Regions from separate parts of the Stenotrophomonas sp. YJH_SMC_12-1 genome, predicted to be linked through region 1. Evidence: riboswitches for the same ligand, from Rfam matches in the RefSeq annotation. Region 1 holds a riboswitch; the other holds the start of a gene.
What was found. Region 1 has a riboswitch for glycine ahead of AC5P8Y_RS11145 (trimeric intracellular cation channel family protein). Riboswitches for the same ligand answer to the same signal wherever they lie in the genome.
Positions count from the first base shown of each region.

Region 1 (4,406 bases):
AGGGCTTCACGCTCGGTGACCAGTTCGTGCCGGCCCGCACCGTGGTCTGGGCCGCCGGCGTGGCCGCTTCACCGCTGGCGCGCACGCTGGACGTGCCGCTGGACCGCGCCGGCCGCGTGCCGGTGCAACCGGACCTGACCCTGCCCGATCACCCGGAGCTGTTCGTGGCCGGTGACCTGGCCGCACTGAGCCAGGCCGACGGCAAGCCGGTACCCGGCGTGGCACCCGCTGCCAAGCAGATGGGCAAATACGTGGCCGAGGTGATCCGCGCACGCCTGCACGGCAAGCCCGAGCCCGGCCCGTTCAAGTACGCCGACTACGGCAACCTGGCCACCATCGGTCGCATGGCCGCGATCGTGCACCTGGGGCGGCTGCAGCTGTCGGGCGTGCTGGCCTGGTGGTTCTGGCTGGCCGCGCACGTGTTCTTCCTGATCGGCTTCCGCAACCGCATCGTAGTGCTGCTGAACTGGGCCGTGGCGTACTGGAGCTACCAGCGCAGCGCGCGCATCATCTTCGGTGATGACCAGGAAGACCGGCGACCCCGGCGGTAGTGCCGGCCGCTGGCCGGCTGCCGCGCGGTCCGTCCCCTCTCCGCAGGAAAGGGCTCTGACTCCGTCAACATCATCCATGCATGGCGTGGATCTACCGCTTCATCGGGCCGCCGGGCACCCGCCGTTTCGACCATGCGCGGCAGAAGTCCTCCTTCCTTGCGGTGTCGGCAATCTGCGCGGCACTCCAGTTGCGGGTAATCCAGATCGTCAGTGCCGTGCTGCTCAGATGCCAGCGCAGCATGTCGTGCCGTGGCTGCCGCCAAAGATGGCGGCGGGCAATCCAGAACGCCTCCCGTTCCACCTCTGGCACCTTCTTCTTCATCGCGTCGTCGTCGAAGAACTGCGCGGCGAAACTCCAGGGATTCATCGGCTGAAATCCTGTTCGCGGTTCACTGCTGCACGCAGCCACACCACTGGGCGCACGGTCTGCTGGCTTCGGCCAACCGCCCACCAGGGCAAGCCCGAGCAGGTACAGCAGGCCAGGCAGCAGTGCGATGCCGGCGGCCAGTACGACGACGGAGACCCATGCCTTACCGGCGGCACGCATCGTGCTCACTTCGCCTTCGGTTTCGGGTACCACAACGCGTTGACGATGACCCAGCGCTGGTCGAAGCGCCCCATGTGGAAGTAATCGACGAACCACGGCGTTTCCAATCGCACCGAGGCGGCATTGCCGGTCACGTCCAGCACCGTGCAGCGGCGGTCCCATTGATCCTTCGGGGTCTTCAACGCGCCCTGCTTCGTCAGCGCGACCAGTTCTTCCTTCGACATGCGGCGCAGGCCCAGCCGCTCGTCGGGCGTATCGCCGAGGACCGCGCGCTTGGCCAGGTCCGGGTGCAGGGAGCGGGCGACGCGCTGCGGGTCGGCCTCCAGCTGGCCGTCGACGTAGTCATGGCAGGTGGCTTCGATGGCCGCGAGGGTGGCCGGGTCGGCAGCGGGACTGGTTGACGCGGAGAGAGCGAACAACAGGGCGACGGTGGACATCCGGGTCTCCAGCGCTGAGGGCTGGGCGATCATCGCATGGCGGCACAGAGGCATCCATGTATGCCATGGATCTACAGGGACCCAGCATCCACCGCCTGCAGCCAGGCCAGCTTGCGTTCCCGCGGCTGCTGCTTGAGCTGCCATTCGGCCCGCGAGGCGGCGGCCCGGTCCGGGTACTCGCGCACGGCCAGCACGCGCAGCGGCGGCCGGGCCCGGGTGTAGCGCGCGCCCTTGCCGGCCTGGTGGGCGGCAAAACGCGCGTCCACGTCGGTGCTGATGCCGGCGTAATAGCTGCCATCGCGACATTCGAGCAGGTACAGGAACCACGGGCGGAGGGACGGGGCCATGCCCGGATTATGCCGTGCTGCACTGCAGCGGATATACTGGCGCCCGAATGCAGGAGAGAGGCGCCGCGCTGGCGCCCGCCGAAGGCGCAGGCTCCCATGATCGCTCAGGCCGGTGGGCTGGAATCCCACCAACCATGCATTCGACTCGCCGAGCTGGAGAGAGGTCACCGGGCATGCCCGGGACGATCCGCCGAAGGGGCACGCGGCCCATGCCGCTGAACTCTCAGGCAAAAGGACAGCGGGAGCGGCACCGGTCATCGTCATCCCGTCATTGCGCAGGCAGTGGCGGTAGTCGCGCATGGCCGGCCCCACCGCGCCCGGAGCCTGCCCAATGCTGCTGTCCATCATCTACCTGATCGCCATTTCCGCCGAAGCCATGACCGGCGCGCTGGCCGCCGGCCGCCGCCGCATGGACCTGTTCGGCGTGGTCATGATCGCCTGCGTCACCGCCCTCGGTGGTGGATCACTGCGCGACATCCTGCTCGGCCACTACCCGCTGGGCTGGGTGAAGCATCCGGAGTACCTGGGCTTCACCGTATGCGCGGCGCTGATCGCCACTTGGGTGGCGCGCTGGATGCACCACTTCCGCCGCACCTTCCTGGTGCTCGATGGCCTGGGCCTGATCGCCTTCACCCTGATCGGCTGCTCGATTGCGCGCGAAGCCGGCCATGCGATGCCGATCGTGCTGATCGCCGGCATGTTGACCGGCGCGTTCGGCGGCGTGCTGCGCGACATCCTCTGCAACGAGGTGCCGCTGATCTTCCAGAAGGAGCTGTACGCGATCATCGCGCTGCTGACCGGCGCGGCCTACCTGTTGCTGCTGCACTGGGGCGTGGCCGACGCCACCGCGATCCTGTGCTGCCTCGGCGGCGGCTTCGCGCTACGCCTGCTGGCGATCCACTACCGCTGGGAAATGCCGAAGTTCGTGTACCACGACGAAGTGCATTGAGGTTCGCGCGGCGGAATCCGCACCACCCCGGCGATGTACCTGGCGCTGTCGCTCATGCGCAGCGCCAGGCGCATCGCCGGTGCAGATGGGCCGGTCTCCAACTCCGACCGGCCCTGATCGCGGCCGCACCCCCGCAGGCGCTGGCCGCCATCCACACACGTGCCGCACTCAAGCGGCTTCGGACACCTTCACGTCGCGACGGGCGCGCACGGCCGCGGCCAGTCGCTCCAGCACCGTCACGGTGGTGTCCCAGTCGATGCAGCCATCGGTGATGCTCTGCCCGTAGACCAGCGGTTGGCCTTCCACCAGTTCCTGGCGACCACCGACCAGATGGCTCTCGATCATCACACCGACGATGCGCTGTTCACCGTCTTCCAACTGAACGGCGATGTCCTCGATCACCTTCGGCTGGTTGTCCGGATTCTTCAGGCTGTTGGCATGGCTGGCGTCGATCATCAGACGAGTCGGCAGCTTGGCCTTGGCCAGCGCCTGGCAGGCCTCGGCGACACTGCCTGCATCGTAGTTCGGCTGCTTGCCGCCGCGCAGGATCACATGGCAATCCGGGTTGCCAGTGGTCGACACGATGGCGGTGCCGCCCTGCTTGGTGACCGACAGGAAGTGATGCGGATTGGAGGCCGCACCCACCGCGTCGGCGGCGATCTTCACGTTGCCATCGGTGCCGTTCTTGAAGCCGACCGGGCACGACAGCCCCGAGGCCAGTTCGCGGTGCACCTGGCTTTCGGTGGTGCGCGCACCAATGGCGCCCCAGGCCACCAGATCGGCGATGTACTGCGGCGAGATCACGTCGAGGAACTCGACACCGGCCGGCAGGCCGAGCTTGTTGATGTCGCGCAGCAGGCCACGGGCAATGCGCAGGCCCTTGTCGATCCTGAAGCTGCCATCCAGGTCCGGGTCGTTGATCAGGCCCTTCCAGCCCACCGTGGTGCGCGGCTTCTCGAAGTACACGCGCATCACGATTTCAAGTTCCCCGGCCAGCGCGTCACGCAGCGGCTTCAGGCGCTGGGCGTACTCGATGGCGGCCTTCGGGTCGTGGATCGAGCATGGGCCAACCACCACCGCCAGGCGGTCGTCACGGCCATGCAGGATCTGGTGCAGGGCCGCGCGCGAGGCGCTGACGGTGTCGGAGGCTTCATCGTCACACGGCAGCATCGCCAGCAGCTGGGCAGGCGGTGTCAGCGGTTCGATGGTGCGGATACGCAGGTCGTCGGTGTGCGGGGGCATTGGGGGAGGTCTCCGGAACGTTGGGGGTCCCCAGCGTGGCGGCATGAAAAAAGCCGCCAGGTTCGCTGGCGGCTTTCGGGAATGCGTCTGAAGCTTTCTTCAGGGTGAGCGCAGTCCTTCCTCCGCCAATGGCTTCGGAAAGTAATACCAGTAAAAGCGGGTGGCGGCTGCGTTCATGGGTTGTATTGATAGCACAGCTTTTGCGCAGTGCAAAATGTTTCATCCGCAACTGGGGACGCGGTTCAGCGAGATGCGCGCCGGCCCTGCCCACGCGGCGGCAACCACGCAACGTCGCTCATTTGCCATGCACTTCCACATCCAGTAGCAGGCCCT
Region 1 is NZ_JCAFUD010000005.1:176,827-181,232, reverse strand. Features, by position in the region: gene AC5P8Y_RS11165 (NAD(P)/FAD-dependent oxidoreductase) at 1-551, shown strand, start outside; gene AC5P8Y_RS11160 (hypothetical protein) at 643-1,098, opposite strand; gene AC5P8Y_RS11155 (nuclear transport factor 2 family protein) at 1,104-1,535, opposite strand; gene AC5P8Y_RS11150 (GIY-YIG nuclease family protein) at 1,607-1,882, opposite strand; glycine riboswitch at 1,923-2,012, shown strand; glycine riboswitch at 2,026-2,131, shown strand; gene AC5P8Y_RS11145 (trimeric intracellular cation channel family protein) at 2,214-2,831, shown strand; gene AC5P8Y_RS11140 (3-deoxy-7-phosphoheptulonate synthase) at 3,000-4,073, opposite strand; gene AC5P8Y_RS11135 (hypothetical protein) at 4,369-4,406, opposite strand, start outside.

Region 2 (4,406 bases), on a different contig from region 1:
CGACCTGGGTGGCCTTGCGCAGGCCTTCGCGGCCCATCATCGCGATGTACATCCAGCTGATCGGCAGGATCGAGGCGCTGCCGAAGCTGGCGGCGCTGACCATGCCGACCGGGCCGTTGTCACCCAGCTTGCCCGGCAGGAACGGGGCCAGGTGTTCCTTGACCGCGCACGGGCCGACGCCCGGGCCGCCGCCGCCGTGCGGGATGCAGAAGGTCTTGTGCAGGTTCAGGTGCGAAACGTCCGAACCCCACTTGCCGGGCTTGGCCACGCCGACCAGGGCGTTCATGTTGGCGCCGTCGGTGTACACCTGGCCGCCGTGCTGGTGGATGATCTCGCAGATCTCGACCACCTCTTCCTCGAACACGCCGTGCGTGGACGGGTAGGTCATCATGATCGCGGCCAGGCGGTCGCTGTACTTCTCGGCGTTGAGGCGGATGTCTTCCACATCGACGTTGCCGTTGGCATCGGTCTTGGTGACCACCACCTTCATGCCGCACATCTGCGCCGAGGCCGGGTTGGTGCCGTGCGCCGAATCCGGGATCAGGCAGATGTCGCGGTGGCCTTCGCCGCGCGAGCGGTGGTATGCCCGGATCGCCAGCAGGCCGGCGTACTCGCCCTGTGCGCCGGAGTTCGGCTGCAGGCTGACCGCGTCGTAGCCGGTGCATTCGACCAGCATCGCTTCCAGCGAGTCGATCAGTTCCTTGTAGCCCAGTGCCTGGTCGGCCGGCACCAGCGGATGGATCTGCGAGAACTCCGGCCAGGTCACCGGGATCATCTCGGCGGTGGCGTTGAGCTTCATCGTGCACGAGCCCAGCGGGATCATCGTGCGGTCCATCGCCAGGTCCTTGTCGGCCAGCGAACGCAGGTAGCGCAGCAGTTCGTGCTCGCTGTGGTGGGTGTTGAACACCGGATGGGTCAGGAACGCGGACTGGCGCAGCAGGCCGGCCGGCAGCGCATCGGCGGTGCTGGCATCCAGCGCCTCGACGTCGGCCTGCGCGCCGAACACGGCGGCCAGCGCGACCACGTCGGCACGGGTGGCGGTCTCGTCCAGGCTGATGCCGACCGAGTCGCTGTCGATCGCGCGCAGGTTGTAACCGGCGGCACGGGCGCTGGCGTGGATCTCATCGGCATGCACGCCGGTGACATGCAGGGTGTCGAAGAAGTCGCCACCGACCTGCACGCCGGCATTGCGCAGCGCTGCGGCCAGGATCGAGGCCAGTCGATGGGTGCGGCGGGCAATGCGGGTCAGGCCTTCCGGGCCGTGGTAAACGGCGTACATCGAGGCCATCACCGCCAGCAGCACCTGCGCGGTACAGATGTTGGAGGTGGCCTTCTCGCGGCGGATGTGCTGTTCGCGGGTCTGCAGGGTCAGGCGGTAGGCCGGGTTGCCCTGGGCATCGATCGAAACGCCGATCAGGCGGCCCGGCATCGAGCGCTTGTAGGCGTCACGGCAGGCCATGAAGGCGGCGTGCGGGCCACCGAAGCCGAACGGCACGCCGAAACGCTGGCTGTTGCCGACAACGATGTCCGCGCCCCATTCGCCCGGGGCAGCCAGCAGGGTCAGGGCCAGCAGGTCGGTGGCCACGGCCACCAGGCCGCCGCGTGCGTGCACGGCATCGACCAGCGCCTTGTAGTCGCCGACCTGGCCAAAGGTGTCCGGATACTGCAGCAGCAGGCCGAAGGCTTCTGCTTCCAGCGCTTCGGCCGGGGCGCCGACGCGCAGCACGATGCCCATGGGCTCGGCGCGGGTACGCAGCAGTTCCAGGGTCTGCGGGTGCACGGCGTCGTGCACGAAGAAGGTGTCCGACTTCGACTTGGCCGAACGCTTGGCCAGGGTCATCGCTTCGGCGGCGGCGGTGGCTTCGTCCAGCAGCGAGGCGTTGGCGATTTCCATGCCGGTCAGGTCGGCGCACAGGGTCTGGAAGTTGATCAGCGCTTCCATGCGGCCCTGCGAGATTTCCGCCTGGTACGGGGTGTAGGCGGTGTACCACGCCGGGTTTTCCAGGATGTTGCGCAGGATCACGTTCGGCGTGTGGGTACCGTAGTAACCCTGGCCGATGAAGCTGCGCAGCACGGTGTTCTTGTCGGCGATCGCACGGATCTTCGCCAGTGCCTGCACTTCGGTCATCGACTCCGGCAGTGCCAGCGGTGCCGGCGACTTGATCTTGGCCGGCACGATGGCGTCGGTCATCGCATCCAGCGACGCGTGGCCGACGACGTCGAGCATCTGCGCGATCTCGGCGTCGTTGGGGCCGATGTGGCGCTCGACGAACGCGTTGTGGTGCTCGAGCTCACGCAGGGAAGGGGTGTTCTGGGACATGGCGAAGGATCCGTCAGGAAAGGGCACACGCACGGGCACAAGCCGCCGGTCGGCGGTCTGCGGGGCGCCCCTCTGTCCTTTTGCCTGAGAGTTTAAAAGCGCGGCGGACCGCAGCTTCGTGCCCCTTCGGCGCCGGATCGAACCGGTCTCTCCAGAGTTGTGTTACGGGTGGTATCGGGCCTGAGCGATTACGGGCGTTGCGCCTTCGGCAGCGGTGTTCCGCTTCTCCCACCGTGTTGCCCGCCGATTATAGCCCGTTGCGGGCGCGGCGGCCGCCTTCGGTCCTGGAGGCCGCGCCTGAATGGCCGATGGCCCGTCCGTGCGTTTTGTGCACTGCTGCATGGCATCAGGTGCAATCCCCACCTATGATGGGCGGATACCCGAATTCATCTGGCGCCGTCCCTGCTGCAGGGGACCGGCGCCCGCCGTGCGTGCCGCGCATGGCCCTGCCGGACGCCTTTCCCATGACCGCCGCTGTTGCTCCCTCCACCCGCCGCATGGCCCTGCTGCTCGCCGGCCTGGCCATGTTCGGTCCGTTCTCGATCGACACCATCTTCCCGGCGTTCCCGCAGCTGGCCCAGCGCCTGGCGGTGGACGAGGTGGCGGTGCAGCAGACCATCAGCGTGTATCTGCTGTTCTACGGCCTGATGAGCCTTGCGCACGGCCCGCTGTCCGATGCCTGGGGCCGCAAGCGGGTGATCCTCGGTGGCCTGGTGGTGTTCGTCGGCGCTTCGGTCGGCTGCGCGCTGTCCACCGACCTGACCACGCTGCTGGCGTTCCGTGCGCTGCAGGGCCTGTCAGCAGGCGTCGGCATGATCGTCGGCCGCGCGGTGATCCGCGACCTGTACCACGGACACGACGCGCAGCGTCTGATGAGCCAGGTATCGATGCTGTTCGGCATCGCTCCGGCCATCGCACCGATCATTGGCGGCTGGATCCTGCTCAGTGGCGCCGGCTGGCCACTGATTTTCTGGTTCCTGGTGGTGTTTGCGCTGCTCCTGCTGGCGGCCACTGCACGCTACCTGCCGGAAACCCATCCGGTGGAGGCACGGGTGCCGTTGTCGCCGCGCGTGCTGCTGCGTGATTACGTGCGCATCGGTTTCAACCCGCGGTTTCTGCGCCTGGCGCTGGCCGGCAGCATCGGTTTCGGCGGCATTTTCCTGTACATCTCCTCGGCGCCGGTGTTCGTGATGCAGCACCTGCATCTGGGCGAGGGTGGTTTTGCCTGGCTGTTCATCCCCACCATCGGCGGCATGACCACCGGCTCGTTCCTGTCCGGGCGCATGGCCGGGCACACCACGCCCACCCGCCAGGTGTCCATTGGTTTCGGCCTGTGTGCGCTGTCGGTGCTGCTGAATGTCGGCTACGTGGCGCTGTCGCCACAGTTCGTGCTGCCATGGGCGGTACTGCCGATCTTCCTGGGCGGCATGGGCATGGCATTGATCTTCCCGATCCTGGCGCTGGCGGTGCTGGACATGTACCCGCACCAGCGCGGCCTGGCCTCGTCGCTGCAGGCCTTCGTGCAGCTGATGATCAGCACGGTGGTGGCCGGCGTGGTGTCGCCGCTGCTCAGTGCCAGCCCGCTGCACCTGGCGCTGGGGCAGGCCGCGTTCTTCGCCGCCGGCTTCGTGTTCTGGTACTGGGAACACCAGCGTGAACGCGCGGCACAGGCGGCCTGCACGGGCCATTGAGCAGCGCGCAGGGGTAGGGCCGGCCGCTTTGCCCGCAACGCTTGCGAAGAGGAACGACCGGACTAGGCTGGGCACTCCAGCCAGCCGGTGCGTGGATGCACGACAGCCAGCCAATCCGATGTCGTTGCATGAGGTTCCCCATGGCTGCGCAGCAGACCTACCGCCTGTTCGAGGTGGCGCTGAAGGAGCGCCGCGTTCTTTCCCCTTCCCTTGACCGCATGGTGTTCACCGGTGCCGACGTGGCGCGGATGAAGACCGAAGGCCCTGACCAGCGCATCAAGGTGTTCTTCCCCTTGCCCGGCCAGGAGGTGCCGCAGGTCCCCAGCGGTGAAGACTGGTACCCACGCTACCGGGCCCTGCCGGACGACAAGCGCCCGCCGATGCGTACCTACACC
Region 2 is NZ_JCAFUD010000001.1:540,147-544,552, reverse strand. Features, by position in the region: gene gcvP (aminomethyl-transferring glycine dehydrogenase) at 1-2,320, opposite strand, end outside; glycine riboswitch at 2,383-2,485, opposite strand; gene AC5P8Y_RS02540 (multidrug effflux MFS transporter) at 2,785-4,011, shown strand; gene AC5P8Y_RS02535 (siderophore-interacting protein) at 4,152-4,406, shown strand, end outside.
Region 2: another riboswitch for glycine. It lies ahead of gcvP (aminomethyl-transferring glycine dehydrogenase); the one in region 1 lies ahead of AC5P8Y_RS11145 (trimeric intracellular cation channel family protein).